Regions from separate parts of the Allobosea sp. TBD101 genome, predicted to be linked through region 4. Evidence: predicted binding sites of a transcription regulator. Region 4 holds the regulator's gene; each other region holds the start of a gene.
What was found. Region 4 encodes PhoB, which activates phosphate uptake and scavenging genes when phosphate is short. Its sites were predicted from a motif close to TGTCATNNANCTGTCAT; they were not measured.
Positions count from the first base shown of each region.

Region 1: the regulator PhoB is predicted to act here: its motif matches at 2,116-2,132, upstream of AC6RIC_RS16680 (RNA degradosome polyphosphate kinase).
Region 2: the regulator PhoB is predicted to act here: its motif matches at 2,626-2,642, upstream of AC6RIC_RS10130 (BtaA family protein).
Region 3: the regulator PhoB is predicted to act here: its motif matches at 1,706-1,722, upstream of phnC (phosphonate ABC transporter ATP-binding protein).

Region 1 covers NZ_CM187543.1:3,427,459-3,431,455, forward strand. The annotation lists gene AC6RIC_RS16680 (RNA degradosome polyphosphate kinase) at 1-2,055, opposite strand, end outside; gene AC6RIC_RS16685 (P-loop NTPase family protein) at 2,179-2,877, opposite strand; gene AC6RIC_RS16690 (AI-2E family transporter) at 2,885-3,994, opposite strand.
Region 2 covers NZ_CM187543.1:2,111,715-2,115,711, reverse strand. The annotation lists gene AC6RIC_RS10140 (potassium channel family protein) at 1-619, opposite strand, end outside; gene AC6RIC_RS10135 (class I SAM-dependent methyltransferase) at 641-1,276, opposite strand; gene AC6RIC_RS10130 (BtaA family protein) at 1,315-2,538, opposite strand; gene msrB (peptide-methionine (R)-S-oxide reductase MsrB) at 2,777-3,205, shown strand; gene AC6RIC_RS10120 (acyl-CoA dehydrogenase family protein) at 3,321-3,997, opposite strand, start outside.
Region 3 covers NZ_CM187543.1:1,071,093-1,075,089, reverse strand. The annotation lists gene AC6RIC_RS05105 (efflux RND transporter permease subunit) at 1-317, opposite strand, end outside; gene AC6RIC_RS05100 (efflux RND transporter periplasmic adaptor subunit) at 327-1,406, opposite strand; gene phnC (phosphonate ABC transporter ATP-binding protein) at 1,818-2,636, shown strand; gene phnD (phosphonate ABC transporter substrate-binding protein) at 2,714-3,628, shown strand; gene phnE (phosphonate ABC transporter, permease protein PhnE) at 3,792-3,997, shown strand, end outside.
Region 4 covers NZ_CM187543.1:1,518,922-1,522,918, reverse strand. The annotation lists gene zapE (cell division protein ZapE) at 1-172, opposite strand, end outside; gene AC6RIC_RS07125 (amino acid ABC transporter ATP-binding protein) at 266-1,018, opposite strand; gene AC6RIC_RS07120 (SpoIIAA family protein) at 1,142-1,528, shown strand; gene phoB (phosphate regulon transcriptional regulator PhoB) at 1,532-2,239, opposite strand; gene phoU (phosphate signaling complex protein PhoU) at 2,388-3,107, opposite strand; gene pstB (phosphate ABC transporter ATP-binding protein PstB) at 3,184-3,990, opposite strand.

The DNA.
Region 1 (3,997 bases), 1.9 Mb from region 4:
GCGGCGCGAGCCGCCATCGGGCAATATCGTCCAGCTCTGCTCGTTGTCGAGCAGATTGGCCAACATGATCTGATCCAGCAACTGCTGATGCACAGTCGGATTGAGGATCGGCGTCAGCGCCTCGACGCGGCGGTCGAGATTGCGCGGCATCAGGTCGGCCGAGGAAATGTAGATCTTGGCCTTGGGCGACGGCATGCCGTGACCGGCGCCGAAGGCGTAGATGCGGGTATGCTCCAGGAAGCGGCCGATAATCGACTTGACCCGGATATTCTCGGATAGACCGGGCACGCCGGGCCTCAGGCAGCAGATGCCGCGCACGACGAAGTCGATCTCGACGCCGGCCTGGCTGGCGTCATAGAGCGCGTCGATAATCTCGGGATCGACCAGCGAATTGCACTTGCCCCAGATCGCGCCCTTGCGGCCGGCCTTCACATGGGCGATCTCCTCGGCGATGTCGGCGAGCAGGCGCTGCTTCAGGCTGGTCGGCGAGACGGCCATCCGCTCGAGACCAGCGGGCTCGGCATAGCCGGTGATGAAGTTGAAGATGCGGGCGACGTCCTGCGCGATCACCGGATCGGCGGTGAAGAAGGAGACGTCGGTATAGATGCGCGCCGTGATCGGGTGGTAGTTGCCGGTCGCGATGTGGCAGTAGCTGACGAGCTGCCCCGCCTCGCGGCGCACGACCAATGACAGCTTGGCGTGGGTCTTGAGCTCGATGAAGCCGTAGACGACCTGGACGCCGGCGCGCTCCATCTCCTTGGCCCAGCGGATATTGGCTTCCTCGTCGAAGCGGGCCTTGAGCTCGACCAGCGCCGTCACCGACTTGCCGGCCTCGGCCGCTTCGGTGAGCGCCTTGACGATCGGCGAGTTCGCGGAGGTGCGGTAGAGCGTCTGCTTGATCGCGACGACATTGGGGTCGCGCGCCGCCTGCTGCAGGAACTGCACGACGACGTCGAAGCTCTCATAGGGATGATGGACCAGCAGGTCCTTCTGCCGGATCGCCGCGAAGCAATCGCCGCCATGCTCGCGGATGCGCTCCGGGAAGCGAGCGTTGTAGGGCTTGAACTTCAGGTCCGGCCGGTCGACGCCGACGAGCTGCGAGAGCTCGGTCAGGCCGATCATGCCGTTGACCTCGACGACCTCGTCGTTGTCGACCTTGAGCTCGCGCACGATCAGCCGGCGCAGATGGTCCGGCATGCCGGTCGAGAGTTCGAGCCGGATGACGACGCCGAGGCGGCGCTGCTTCAGCATGGTCTCGAAGACGCGGACGAGGTCCTCCGCCTCCTCCTCGATGTCGAGATCGGAATCGCGGATGATGCGGAACGAGCCGGCACCCTTCACCTCGTAACCCGGGAAGAGCTTGCTGATGAACAGCGAGACCGCGTCGTCGAGCGCGATGAAGCGGTGCAGCCCTTCGCGCGCCAGGTCCGGCAACTCGATGAAGCGGTCGATCTTCGTGGGCACGCGGATCAGCGCGTCGAGCTGGCGCCCGTCATGCTTGCGCTCCAGCGCCAGCGCGATGGTGAAGCCGAGATTGGGGATGAAGGGGAAGGGATGCGCCGGGTCGATCGCCAGCGGCGTCAGCACCGGGAAGATGTAGTTGAGGAAGTAATCCTCCAGCCAGATCCGGTCCTGCGATCCGATATCGCCGGGCTGGAGCAGGTGGATGCGGTTCTCGTGCAGATCGTGGCGCAGCTCGGCCCAGCGCGCCTGCTGGTCGGCGGTCAAGGCCGCGACGGCTTCGCCGATGGCGACGAGCTGGCCGGCCGGCGTCAGGCCGTCCTGGCTGCGCGTGATGACGCCGGCCTTGAGCTGCTCGCGCAGGCCGGAGACGCGGACCATGAAGAACTCGTCGAGATTGTTCGCGGAGATCGAGAGGAAGCGCAGTTGCTCCAGCAGCGGGTGACTGCGATTCGAGGCTTCCTCCATGACGCGGCGGTTGAACTGGAGCCAGGAGAGCTCACGGTTCATGAAGCGCTCCGGTTGCTGGCGCAGCGACAGCGCGGCCTCCTCACCGGTAGTCTCGGCCTGGATCATCACAGTATCAGTCGTCATGCGCTTCATCCGTGCCCCGATCGGCCCCTCACCTGTCGCCGATCTTGAAGCCATCCTAGCGTGACGGTTCGATGACAAGCGACATGATTTGAGGAATGCCGGCTCGAGGAGACGCGGCCCGGTTCAACCCGCATCCTGCGGGAAGAGTTCCGCCAAAGCCTCCTGCACCAAGGGGCGCGTCACCCTGCGGCCGCGTTCGAGCGCAAGCCGGTCGAGCCGGTCGACAACCTGCCGCGCGGCGGCGAAGGAACGCTCCATCCGCATGGCGAGGGCGTCGATCACGGCGATATCGACGACGAGCTGGCGGTCGATGAAGAGCTTGACCAGCAATGCCCGCAGCAACCCGTCATCCGGTGGCTCGATCGTTGCGGCAGGAGCCAGCCTCAGGCGCGAGAGCAGGTCCGGTACCGTCAGCCCCCAGAGGTCGGGCGAGCGCCGCGCCGTCAGCAGCAACGAGCCGCCGCGCGCCTTGATCGCATTCATCAGATGGAACAGGGCGGGCTCGTCGAGGGAGCCTGAATCGCAATCCTCGATCACCAGCGCGCCGCCGGAGACGAAATGCGGCACCTGCGCCTCGTCCAGCTCCCTGGCGGAAATCGTCCAGGCATGGGCCGCGCGCGCCCAGATCGCGGCGAGATGGGTCTTGCCGGCGCCTTCCGGCCCGGTCAGGCGCAGCCAGGCTTCCGGCCAGGCCGGCCAGCGCTCGATCAGGCCATAGGCGGCCTCGTTGGAGGCGCCGACCAGAAAATCCTCGACGCCATGACGGCTGTCGACCGGCAGGTCGAAGGCGAGCTGGCGCGGACGCGGGGGAATTTCGGACATGGACAACTCAGGCGTCGGCGTCGATGCGCGCCTTGGCCGCCGCAGCGCGGGTGGCATCACCACCGTGATAAAGGTTGCTGGCGAGGTATTGCCGCAAGGCGAAGCGGCAGAGCACGCCGATGACGGCCGCGAGCGGCACCGCCAGCAACAGGCCGACGAAGCCGAACAGCGAGCCGAAGGCAAGCAGCGCGAACATCAGCCAGACCGGGTGAACGCCGATGGAATTGCCGACCAACTTGGGCTGGAGGATGTTCCCTTCGAGGAACTGCCCGGCAAAGAAGACGCCGAGCGTCGCCAAGGGCCAGGTCCAGTCCGGCCAGAACTGCACCGTCGCGACACCGACCGAGAGCACGAGTCCGGTCAGCGAGCCGACATAGGGGATGAAGGAGAGGAAACCCGAGATGATGCCGATCAGCGCGCCGAAATTGACCCCGATGATGCTGAGGCCAATGGCATAGAAGCCGCCGAGCAGCACGCAGACCAGCGCCTGCCCGCGCAGGAATCCCGCGATCGCCATGTCCATCTCGTGCAGCAGGCCGCGGATGGTGTCGCGATGCTCGAGCGGCAGCCAGCTGTCGACGGTCGCGACCATGCGGTCCCAGTCGGCCAGCAGGTAGAAGGCGATGACCGGTGTCAGCACCAGGAGCGAGAACACGCCAACGATGGCGGTGCCGCCGCTCCAGAGCGATTGGAGCAGGCCGCCGACCCATTTCATGCCGTCGCCGACGAGATTGCCGAGCGAACTCTGCGCCTCCTTGGTCAGTTCCGCGCCCCCGAAACGCTCGAGCCAGGGCGCGCTCTTCTCCAGCACCAGAGCCTGGAGCTTGGCGGCATCGCCGGGCAAACGGGCGACGAGGCCGGCGAGCTGCTGGCCGAGCAACGGCGCGAGCAGCACCAGCGCCAGCACGAAGATGAGCAGGAAGACGACGAGGATGACGATCGTCGCCGCCAGCCGATTCATGCCCATGCGCTCCAACCGGTCGGCGAGCGGATCGAGCAGATAGGCCAGCGTCAGCGCCGCGATGAAGGGCAGCAGCACATCGCGCAGCACCACCAGGAACAGGACGAAGACGACAAGGGAGCCGACCCAGAAGCCGATCTGGCGTTGCAACGTCATCGA
Region 2 (3,997 bases), 590 kb from region 4:
CGACACCGGGCAGAGTCACGTCGCCGAAACCGGTCGTGGTCACCGTCGCGACGGTGAAATAGAGCGCCTGGACATAGCTCTCCAAGCCACCCTCGTGCCGGAAGAAGAAGGTGTAGACGAAACCCGTGACCACAAAGAGGAAGGTCGCGATGTTGCTCAGCGCGCGGACGACGCTTTCCCATTCGCGTAAGCGGGTTTCGCGGAACTGCGCCCAGACGATGCCCTTATGCGAGAGCGACCACAGCCTGAGGATGCGCAGGAAGCCGAAATTCTCCAGCCATTGCGGCGCGAGCAGCGTCAACAGGATGAAGAGATCGAGCAGCATGGTCGGCTGGCGCAGCAGCCTGAGCATGTTGGACGAGGCGAGCAGCCGCGCCGCGATCTCGGCGATCATGATCACCGCGACGGAATAGTCGATCCAGAGAAAGGCTGCGTTCTCTCTGAGCAACGGCGTCAGGATGAAGAACGCTATGATCAGGAGATCGACGACCGTCGTCACCGCCTGGAAGCGCAGCGCCGACGGCGAACGGCCGTGATAGAGCTGGCGCAGGCGGCTCCGCAGGGCTTCGAAGCGGCTCTGATCGGGCGGGGCGTCGGCGGCATCCATCGCCGCCAGCATAGGCGCTCCGTCGGTGCGACGCTACGGAGCGCGCCGGCGCCGCGTCGCCACCGCATGCACCGCATAACCGCGATAGGGCGCGCCGATCCGGCAATCGATCCCGGCCGCTTCGGCCATGGCAAGTACGATACGTGACAAATCCTCGCGCGGCGTGACATGAAACAGCGCGAGCCAGCGCAACAGCACCGCCTTGAACGGAGCCGGCAACCCGGCCTGATCGCCGAAATCGACGATATGCAGCGAACCGCCGGGATTAAGCCGGCGCAGCGCCTCGGCGACGACGCCCTGCCAGGGCGGGATCATCGAGAGCGCATAGGAGATCACGATCCGGTCGAAGCCGGCGCGGCCGAACAGAACCTGCGGATCAAAGCTGGTCGCATCGGCCTGCGCGAGCCCGATCCGTTGCTCCAAACCCGCCTTCGCCACCGAGCCCTGCGCCGTCGCGAGCATCGCGCTGGAGACGTCGAGTCCATGGCAGGCGCACTCCGGATAGCGCTGCGCGATCCGGATCAGATTGCGCCCGGTGCCGCAGCCGATCTCCAGTACGCTCCCGCCGGCCGGCGGCTGCAGACCGTCGATGAGCTGGTCCCGGCCGAGCAGATAGAACTTGCGGCTGGCGTCGTAGATATGGCGCTGGTTCCGGTAGATCCGGTCCATCAATCCGGCGGCCGATCCGGCCGGCGCCTCGGCCGCGCTCACCGCGCCTGCCCCTTCAGGACATAAAGGTGGAATCCGCCATAGATCGCCGAGCGATCCTGCCGGCAGAGCTCGCGGCTCTTCTCCTCCTCGTAATGCCACTGGTCGAGAATCGCGGCCGGCACTCGTCCCGGCAGCAAGCGCTCGTCGGCTGCCGTGCGGAAGATCACCCGCGCACCGGGCCGCGCCGTCCGTGTGATCTGCGACCACAGCGCCGTGAGATCGGCATCATTCATCCAGTCCTGCGCGTCGAGCAGCACATAGGCATCGCAGCTCTCGGCCGGCTGGTCTTCGAGGAAGGCAGTGACCGCGCTCTGGCGGTACGAAACATTCGGCGAGCGCGCCTTCACCGCCGCGAAATGCTGCTTCTGGAGATAGGGCGGGAAGGCCGCGTCCGGCCCGTCGCCATAGCGCCGGCCGAAGGCCTGCTGGGCGAAGTAGTTGTCCTTCAGGTCGAAATCGCAGGCGAGACGCTCCAGCCGGAGCTTCAGCGCACCCAAGATGCCGTCATCGCCATCGGCGGCCAGCGCCTTGTACTGCGCCGGCGGAATGCCGAGCCCGTAGAGCGAGGCCGGCTGGCGCACGAGCCAGCGCACCAGCTTGCGTTCGAAGACCGGCGCGAGATGCCTGTCATAGAGCGTCCGCTGTTCGGCCAGGTCGCGGGCCGCCAGCATCGCCTTGGGATTGCCGCCGAGCAATCGCGCCAGAACATGACCTGTACCGATGAACCGGCCGAGCAGGCCGTAGCGGTGGAATCCCCGAGCGAAGAGATTGATCCGGCGCCGCCCGTTCAGCCCCCGCCCCTCCCAGTAGCCGCGCGAGACAGCGTCGAGATGATCGGCGATCTCGCGATCGTAGAGCGCGACATTGGCGCCATCCTTCGCCCGGCCGAAGAAGCGCAGGAAATCCTCCTGCCGCTCCATCCGCGCCAGCGCCGCAAGCTTGAGCCGCCCAAGCGCGATATGCGTGGCGTTGAGGTCGACCGCGCTGACCCGGATCGGCGCCGCCGTCAGATACGAGAGGATGTTGCAGGAACCGGACGCGATCGCGACGACGTGGTCGCCGGCCTTGAGTTCAAGCGCCGCCATGTCGACGACCGGGTCTTCCCAGATCTGCGGATAGACCAGCCCCGAGAAGGCGCGGGCAAACAGCCATTCCAGCATGCCGGCCTTGGAGAGCGTCTTGCTGCGCCGGACGGCCTGTCCCAAGCCCGAACTCGTCATGCGGCGGGCCGCGCGTGCCGTTTGCGTCGCCTGTTCCGTCACCGGTTTTCCTCCCTTTGCGGGTGGCCGGGCTGCTAGAGGAGTCGCGTGACGGTCCGGTGACGATGCTGCCGCGATTGCCACGGCATCGTGAAACGACCGGAGATCGGCGGGGCTGAAATCCGGCGCACGAAGCCCCATATTGCGGCACGAAAGCCGATGAGGCGCTCCCGCCAGGAAGGAGATCGCGATGGGTCTGATGAGCATGTTCGGAGCCGAGAAGAAGCAGGAGGAGAACTTCCCCTTCCAGCTCACCGACGCCGAGTGGCGCGCGCGTCTGACGCCCGAGCAGTACCGCATCCTGCGCGGCCACGGCACCGAGCGGGCGGGCTCCTGCGCGCTGAATTATGAGAAGCGCGCCGGCACCTTCTCCTGCGCCGGCTGCGACCAGAAGCTGTTCAGATCAGGCAAGAAATTCGAGAGCGGCACCGGCTGGCCGAGCTTCGACCAGCCGCTTGAGGGCGCTGTCGGCACCACCGAGGACCGCAGCTACGGCATGCACCGCGTCGAGGTCCATTGCGCCAATTGCGGCGGCCATCTCGGCCATGTCTTCCCGGACGGCCCGCCGCCCACCGGCCTGCGCTACTGCATCAACGGCGAGGCGATGAACTTCGAGCCAGAAGCCTAGCAGACCTGCCTTTTCGTCATGGTTGGGCTTGTCCCGACCATCCACGTCTTCCCCCGTCGAAGGCCGTGTTCAAGACATGGATGCTCGCCACAAGGGCGAGCATGACGAAAGCGCCCTACGAAACCACTGGCACGGCCCTTCGCGCCAGCGCGGCCGCATCGACCATCGGCGGCAAGTCGCCGAATTGCCCCGACCAGCCGCCATCCAGCCGCGTCGCGATGAAGGCATTCGCCACAGCGGCCGGCGCGAACCGCAGCAGCAGCGAACCCTGCAACATCAGCGCCAGCCGCTCCGTCAAACGCCGCGCCTGCCCCTCGTTGCGCCTCAATTCCGGCAACTCCGCCTCCAGCCGCTTCAGCGCCGCATCGTAGCGCCTGTCCGCGCCCGCAGCCGCCATCAGTTCGCCCCGCAGCACATCGACCGCCCCCTCCTCGCGCGCCAACGATCGCAGCACGTCCAGGCAGATGACGTTGCCCGAGCCTTCCCAGATCGCGTTGAGCGGCGCCTCCCTGTAGAGCCGCGCCATCGGGTTCTCTTCGATGAAGCCGTTGCCGCCATGGCATTCCAGCGCCTCGGTGACGACGGCCGGCGCGCGCCGCGTGATCCAGTATTTCGCGATCGGCGCCCCGACCCGCGCCAACAGCCGCTCGCTTTCGGACGCCTCCTGCCGATCGAGCGCCGCGAACAGCCGAAAGGCGAGCCAGACGGCCGCTTCCGCCTCGATGGCTAGGTCCGCCAGCACGTTCTGCATGATCGGCTGGTCGATCAGCGCCTTCTGGAAGGCGCGGCGAT
Region 3 (3,997 bases), 450 kb from region 4:
GACGCCGCGACGTCGGGGTCGACATCCGGGCGGAAGCGCACCTGGATGAAGCTGCGCTCCTGGCGGCTGGCCGAGGAGATGATCTCGATGCCCTCGATGCCGGCGATCGAGTTCTCCAGGATCTGGGTGACCTGCGTCTCGATGATCTCGGCCGAGGCGCCGCGATAGTCGGTGCGGACCGAAACGATCGGCTCGTCGATATTCGGATATTCGCGGATCGTCAGGCGGCCATAGGAGACGATGCCGATCAGCATCACCAGAAGGCTCAGCACCGTCGAGAGAACGGGCCGGCGGACGAAGAGTTCGAAGAGGCTCATGGCGCGATCCTAGAGCTGGCTCGTCTGGACGACCTTGTCCTTGATCGCAATGATCGCGCCGTCGCGCAGCCGCATCTGGCCGGCGGTGATGATCTGCATGTCGGGCGTCAGCCCGCGCACGATCTCGACCTTGCCCGGCAGGCGCTTGCCCAGCTCGACCTTGACCTTCTTCGCCTTGCCCTTGTCGACGACGTAGATGATTTTGCCGACCGCATCCGGCACCACGGCCATCTCCGGCACCACGATCGCCTTCTCGCGATAGTCGACCGTAATCGCGAGCCGGGCGAAGAGGCCGGGCTTCAGCGCGAGATCGGCGTTCGGAATGTTGGCGCGCAGGCGGATCGCCCGGCCGTTGACATCCACCACCGGGTCGATCGCGTAGATCTGCCCCTGGAACTTCCGGTCCGGAACCGCATCGACCCGCATCTGCACGGGCTGGCCGACCTTGAGGCGACTGAGATAAATCTCGGGCACGCGGAAATCGATCTTGATCGGGTCGATGCTGGTCAGCACGATCAGCGGCTTGCCGACCGAAACGTAATCGCCGACGCCGACCGAGCGCAGGCCGACGACGCCGTTGAACGGCGCCACGATGGTCGACTGCGCCAGCTTGGCCTTGGCGAGCTGGACGCGCGCCTCGCTGGAGGCGAGCTTCGCCGCGGACTCGTCGAGCGCGACCTGCGTTCCCGATCCGCGCGAGACCAGCGACCGCAGCCGATCATTGGTGTCGCGGGCGAGGCCGAGATCGGCCATTGCCTGCTTCAGCTCGGCATCGAGGATCGCCGTGTCGAGTTTGACCAGCTCCTGCCCGGCCTTGACGCGCTCGCCCTCGCGGAAGCCGAGGAAGATGACGCGGCCAGCGATTTCCGGCGCGATCACCACGGATTCATCGGCGGCGAGCGTGCCGAGCGCCTCGACCTCCTCGCTCACGGTCGCCAGTTCGACGGACGCGACCTCCACCGGAACGGCTCGCGGCCCCGAGACCGCGCTCGCCTGAGCCTGCTGGGTGCCGGCGCGCTGGTTGCGGTAGGCATAGTAACCACCACCCGCGATCGCGCCGACAAGAACAAGAAGAACGAACCGCTTCATCAGGCTGGAGGCTCCGTTGCCGCCCATTAGTCTTAAATGGAACGAAAGGCGTTGCTAAGATACCGGCGCGCCACAGCGGCACAAAAACAGAGGCTTTTGCGCCGATGCCGCATCGATCCGGCTTCGCAGGCATCAATGCAAGATGCTTGCCGATAAGAAGCCCACCGTCACGGGCATCTCCGCCGCACACAGACATCCACCGTCATCCTGCCGGGAAGCCGCTGATCGTCCAAGCGCATTCTCGAGACCTCACGAAACGTTGACCGGTCCACAGGTCGCGCATCGTGCTTTTTCAGGGCCGTCACGCCGCTGTCATCCACGGCATTTAGGGCTCGCCGCGATCGAGACGCCCCCTCCCGCACCGCCGGACGGGAACGCTCTCATGCCCGCATCGTGCCCGAGAACCAGTCCATGCTCCGCATCGAAGGCCTGACCAAGCGCTTTGGCGACAGGAACGCGGTCGACACCGTCACCTTGACCGTCCCGAAGGGAGAGATGGTCGGCGTCATCGGCCCGTCCGGCGCCGGCAAGTCGACGCTCTTGCGCATGCTGAACCGCCTGACCGAGCCGACCTCCGGCCAGATCGTCTGCGAGGAGCAGGACGTCACCGGCCTGAAGGGCGCCTCGCTCCGGCGCTGGCGCCGCGACACGGCGATGATCTTCCAGCAGTTCAACCTCGTCGGCCGCCTGGACGTGCTGACCAATGTCCTGCTCGGCCGGTTGAACCACCGTTCCGCGGCTTTGACGCTCGTGAAAAGCTTCTCCGAGGACGACAAGGTCCGAGCCATCGCGGCACTCGAGCGTCTCGATATGGGCCATCTCCTGGCGCAGCGCGCCGAGACGCTTTCGGGGGGCCAGCAACAGCGCGTCGCCATCGCCCGCGCCCTCGTGCAGGAGCCCCGCATCATCCTCGCCGACGAGCCGATCGCCTCGCTCGACCCGCGCAACACCCAGGTCGTCATGGACGCGCTGTTCCGCATCAATCGCGAGGACGGCATCACCGTGATGTGCAACCTGCACGATCTCGACATCGCCGCGAAATACTGTGACCGCCTGATCGGCATGTCCGCCGGCAAGGTCGTGTTCGACGATGTGCCGCAGGCGCTGACCCGCGAGATCGCAGCCGAACTCTACGGCATCGAGGCCAAGGATGCCGGCGCCGAGGCGCTGGATGCGCTCGATGCGATCGCCGCCTCCGAGGCGAAGCGCGCCCGCCAGAAGATCGCCTGATTTCCAGAGATCGCCGGACCGGCCCGAAGGCCGTCGCCGCGAGAAGACCATCCCCGACTACAACCAGGAGCACATCGATGCTGACCCGTCGTCATACCCTCTCGCTCGCCGTCGCCGGCCTCGCCCTCGCCGCCGCCCCGGCTTTCGCCCAGGACTGGAAGGCCAAGTATCCCGAGCTCGTCTTCGCGATCATCCCCTCCGAAAACGCTTCCGGCGTCACCGAGCGCTACACCCCCTTCGTGCAGTATCTCGCCAAGGAGCTCGGCACCAAGGTCACCCTGCGCATCGCCAACGACTACGCCGCGATCATCGAGGGCCAGCGCACCGGCAACATCCACATCGCCTCCTACGGCCCGTCCTCCTTCGCCCGCGCCCGCATGACCGGCGCCAAGGTCGATGCCTTCGCCATCGAGACCAATCTCGACGGCACCAAGGGCTATCACTCGGTCTTCTACGTGAAGAAGGACTCGCCCTATCAGAAGGTCGAGGACCTCAAGGGCAAGAATCTCGGCCTCGTCGACCCGAACTCGACCTCGGGCAACAACGTCCCGCGCTTCGCGCTGAACGGCATGAAGATCGAGCCGGAAACCTTCTTCTCGAAGGTCGTCTATACCGGCAGCCACGAGAACGCGATCATCGCGCTCCAGCAGGGCACCGTCGACATCGCCGCCAACTGGTGGAACGACGAGCAGGAATCCAACCTGCAGCGCATGGCCCGCAAGAACATGGCCAAGGCCGAGGACTTCCGGATCATCTTCAAGTCCGAGCAGATCGTGAACTCGCCGATGGCCTATCTCACCGACATGCCGGAAGAGCTGAAGGCCAAGATCCGCGACGCCGTCCTGAACCTCGCCACCAAGGACAAGGCCGCCTTCGACAAGATCTATGAAGGCAAGCAGGGCCCGCTCGTCGCCGTCGACAACAAGGCCTACGACCCGATCATCGAGCTGAACAAGTTCGTCGACGACCTCCGCAAGAAGAAGTCCTCGTAAGCCGTACGGCTGCACTCGCCGTCATGGTCGGGCTTGCCCCGACCATCCACGTCTTCGCTGCGCCGATCGCATGCGGCGCTCAGGACGCGGATGCTGGCCACAGGGGCGAGCATGACGGCTGCGGCGCCACCCGGCGCCCTCTCCGGCAACGGACCCAGATTTCATGACCCTCGCGATCGACCGCAACGACCCGGCCATCCGGGCCCATGCCGAGGCCTATCGGCAGGCTTCATCCGCCAAGCGCCGGCAGGCCCTGATCGGCATCGCCGTCTTCATCGCCTGCGTGCTCCTGTCCGCGCGCGGCGCGGAGGTCGATCTCGCCAAGTTCTTCGAGAACATCCACCGATTCCCGAAATACATCTACGAGAC
Region 4 (3,997 bases):
GCTTCTTGCCGAAGAGCCAGCCGAGCGCGCTGCCCTTGCGGGCCAGGCGCCGGGCGGCCAGCGTTTCGGTCAGCGCCTGGAGCTTCTTGACCACCACGACCTGCGCGGGATCGCGCTCGATGGCGCCCGCCTCGACCAGGGCGGCATAACGGTCGGTGATCGAGGCTGACATGACGGCGGGCGCTGGCGATCCAGAAAAGACCTCACCGGGTTACGGCAGCCCTGCCCTCATCGCAAGCCCGCCGAGCACTCGCGGCGAAAGGCCTTACGCCGGCAGAGTTGCGACGAAGTCGCGTGTGCGCGCCTGCTTCGCTGCGACGAGGATGATCCGGGGCGCTCCCTGCTCGACGATCTCGCCGCCCTCCATGAAGGCGATGTCGTCGGCGACCTCGCGCAGGAAGCCCGGCTCATGCGTCGCCACGATCATGGTCAGGCCCGAGCCTGCAAGCCCGCGGATCACATCGAGAACCTCGCCCGCGGCGTCCGGATCGGGCCCGGCCATCGGTTCGTCCAGCAGCATCAGCCTCGGCCTCGCCGCCAGTGCCCGCGCGATGGCGAGGCGTTGCCGCTGCCCGCCCGGGAGTTCACTCGGATAGGAATCGCGCCGGTCTGCCAGCCCGACCCTCTCCAGCGCCGCCATCGCCTCCATGACGATCTCCCTGCGCGGCCGCCTCAGCAGGGCGAGCGGCCCCTCGATGACATGCTGCAGGGCGGTCATGTGGTCGAGCAACTCCGAGCGCTGCGACACCATGCCGATGGCTGGGTGACGGCGCACGCCCCCCGGTTCGACCGGCTCTCCGTCGATCTCGATCGAGCCCTGATCGATCGCCTCGCTTTGGCCGATGCAGCGCAGCAGCGTCGATTTGCCCGCACCCGGCGGCCCGATGATGCACTGAACCTGCCCCGGTTCGACCGCGAGCGAGACGTTGTTCAGCGCGATCTGCGGGCCAAAGCGCTTGCTCACGCGCGTGATCGCGACGGCAGCGCCTTCCGCCTTCGTGATCTGCGCCGCACTCAACGTCGCGCCCTCCCGCACTGGCCTTCAAGAATGGCCTTGGAGGCCATAGCGCCCGATCTTCGGCAAGGCCAGCCCGGCGAAACCTCCCGCTCGCCCGCGCGTTATCGCGAAGGAGGACGCGCCATGCACACCATTCTGCCTGCCCCGGACCATGTCGCCGCCTATCGCCTGTCGCGGACGCTGACGGCTGAGGATATCGACGCGATCGTGGCCGATATCGAGGCACGGCTGACCCGCCACGAGAAGCTCGGCATCCTCGCCGACATGACCGATTTCACCGACATGACACTCGCCGCAGCCTGGAAGGACGCGCGCTACAGCATCGGCAAGCTCTGGGAGCTCAGGCGCTTTCCGAAGGAGGCCGTAATCACCGACAGGGGCTGGCTCGCCGGCTTCGTCGATCTGCTCGACCCGGCGATCCCCTTCGTCAAGGTCCGCGCCTTCAAGCCCGAGGACTATGACAAGGCGCTGAGCTGGGTCGGCGATATCGAGGGCGGGCCGGACGCCTGAGGCTTACGCGGCTCCGCTGCGCGCGAAGGTCTCGTCGAAGGCGTAGCCCGCGCCGCGCACGGTGCGCAGCGGGTCCTTGGCATCGCCCGGCGTGATCGCCTTGCGCAAACGCCCGACATGGACGTCCACCGTGCGCTCGTCGATATAGACGTCGCGGCCCCAGACGGCGTCGAGCAATTGGGCGCGCGAATAGACCCGGCCCGGCGCCTGCATCAGGAATTCCAGCAAACGGAACTCGGTCGGCCCGAGATGCAGTTCGTTGCCCGCCCGCCGGACACGCCGCGTCGTGCGGTCGAGTTCGAGGTCGCCGGCCGCGAGCAGGCCCGCGACGTGACCGGGCTTCGCCCTGCGCAGCAGCGCCTGGATGCGCGCGATCAGCTCCGGCAGCGAGAAGGGCTTGACGACATAGTCGTCGGCGCCGGTCGCAAGGCCACGAACCCGCTCGGTCTCCTCGCCGCGCGCCGTCAGCATGATGATCGGCACGCGCTCGGTGTCCCGCCGCGAGCGCAGGCGCCGGCAGAGTTCGATGCCGGACAGGCCCGGCAGCATCCAGTCAAGCAGGACGAGATCGGGCGTGTGATCGCGCAGGTGCAATTCCGCATCGTCCCCGCGCGCGACGCTGTCCACCTCGAAGCCCTCGGCCTCAAGGTTGTAGCGCAGCAGCAGGGTGAGCGGCTCCTCGTCCTCGACGATCAGGATGCGTGCGGCCATGCTTCTTTTCCGTCCGTCATTCGAGCCTGCCGTCATGCTCGCCCCTGTGGCGAGCATCCACGTCTTGAACGGCACCTGCCAGGACGAAGACGTGGATGGTCGGGACAAGCCCGACCATGACGGAAAGGCTACGGCACTTCGTGTTCGTTCAGTTTCCCGTCACCGCTTCGACCTCGATATTGGTCGTATCGAGCTTGGGACGGTTCACATCGAGGGAATCGCCGGTGACGAGGTAATGGATGGTCTCGGCGATATTGGTGGTGTGGTCGCCGATGCGCTCGATGTTCTTCGCGCAGAACAGCAGATGCGTGCAGAAGGTGATGTTGCGCGGATCTTCCATCATGTAGGTCAGGAGTTCGCGGAACAGCGAGGTGTAGAGCGCGTCGATCTCGTCGTCGCGCTTCCAGACCTCGAGCGCCTTCTGCTCGTTGGTCGCGGCATAGGCGTCGAGCACGTCCTTGAGCTGGGCCTGCACGAGACGGCTGATATGCTCGAGGCCGACGACCGCGCGATGCGGCGGCTGGAACTGCCCGGCGATGGCGACGGCGCGCTTGGCGATGTTCTTGGCGAGATCGCCGACGCGCTCGATGTCGGAAGCGAGGCGGATCGCCGAGATCAGCTCGCGCAGATCCTGCGCCAGCGGCTGGCGCCGGGCGATGGTGAGCACGGCCTTCTCCTCGACCTCACGCTGGAGATTGTCGAGGCGCTGGTCGGCCGAGATGATCTTCTGGGCGAGCGCGGTGTCGCGGCGAACCAGCGCGACCGTGGAATCGCCCAGCATGCGCTCGGCCATGCCGCCCATTTCGGCGAGGCTGCGGCGGATGCCTTCGAGATCGGTGTCGTAGGAGCGGACGATATGGTCGGTCATGGCGTTGTCCTCCGGCACATCGGGCCGAAAAGTGGAAACCGGTTTTCGGGCAAGCCGATGCGAAACTAAATGTCGCTTAGCCGAAACGGCCGGTGACGTAGTCCTGGGTCTGCTTCTTGGCGGGGTTCATGAAGATCGTGTTGGTCGGCGCGAACTCGATGACCTCGCCGAGATACATGAAGGCCGTGTACTGCGAGATGCGCGCCGCCTGCTGCATGTTGTGCGTCACGATCGCGATGGTGAAGTCGCTCTTGAGCTGCTCCAGCAGGTCCTCGATCTTGCCGGTCGAGATCGGGTCGAGCGCCGAGGTCGGCTCGTCGAACAGGATCACCTCCGGCTTCTGCGCGATGGTGCGGGCGATGCACAGGCGCTGCTGCTGGCCGCCGGAGAGGCCCATGCCCGAGCTCTTCAGCTTGTCCTTGACCTCGTCCCAGAGCGCGGCACGGCGCAGGGCACCCTCGACGCGGTCGTCGAGCTCCGATTTCGGCGGCTTCTCGTAGAGGCGGATGCCGAAGGCGACGTTGTCGTAGATCGACATCGGGAACGGCGTCGGCTTCTGGAAAACCATGCCGACGCGCGAGCGCAGCTCGTTCACATCGACGTCCTTGCCGATGATGTTGCGGCCATCGAGCATGATCTCGCCTTCGGCGCGCTGCTCCGGATAGAGCGAGTAGATGCGGTTGAAGATGCGCAGCAGGGTCGACTTGCCGCAGCCCGACGGGCCGATCAGCGCCGTGACGTGGCGGTCGCGGAAGTCGAGATTGATGTTCTTCAGCGCCTTGTGCTCGCCGTAGTAGAAATCGAGGTTCTTCACCGCGATCCGGACGGGCGCCTCGGCATCGAGCGACTGGGGGGAGAGTTCAAGGGTCGAAAGCATCGACATGGGTCCT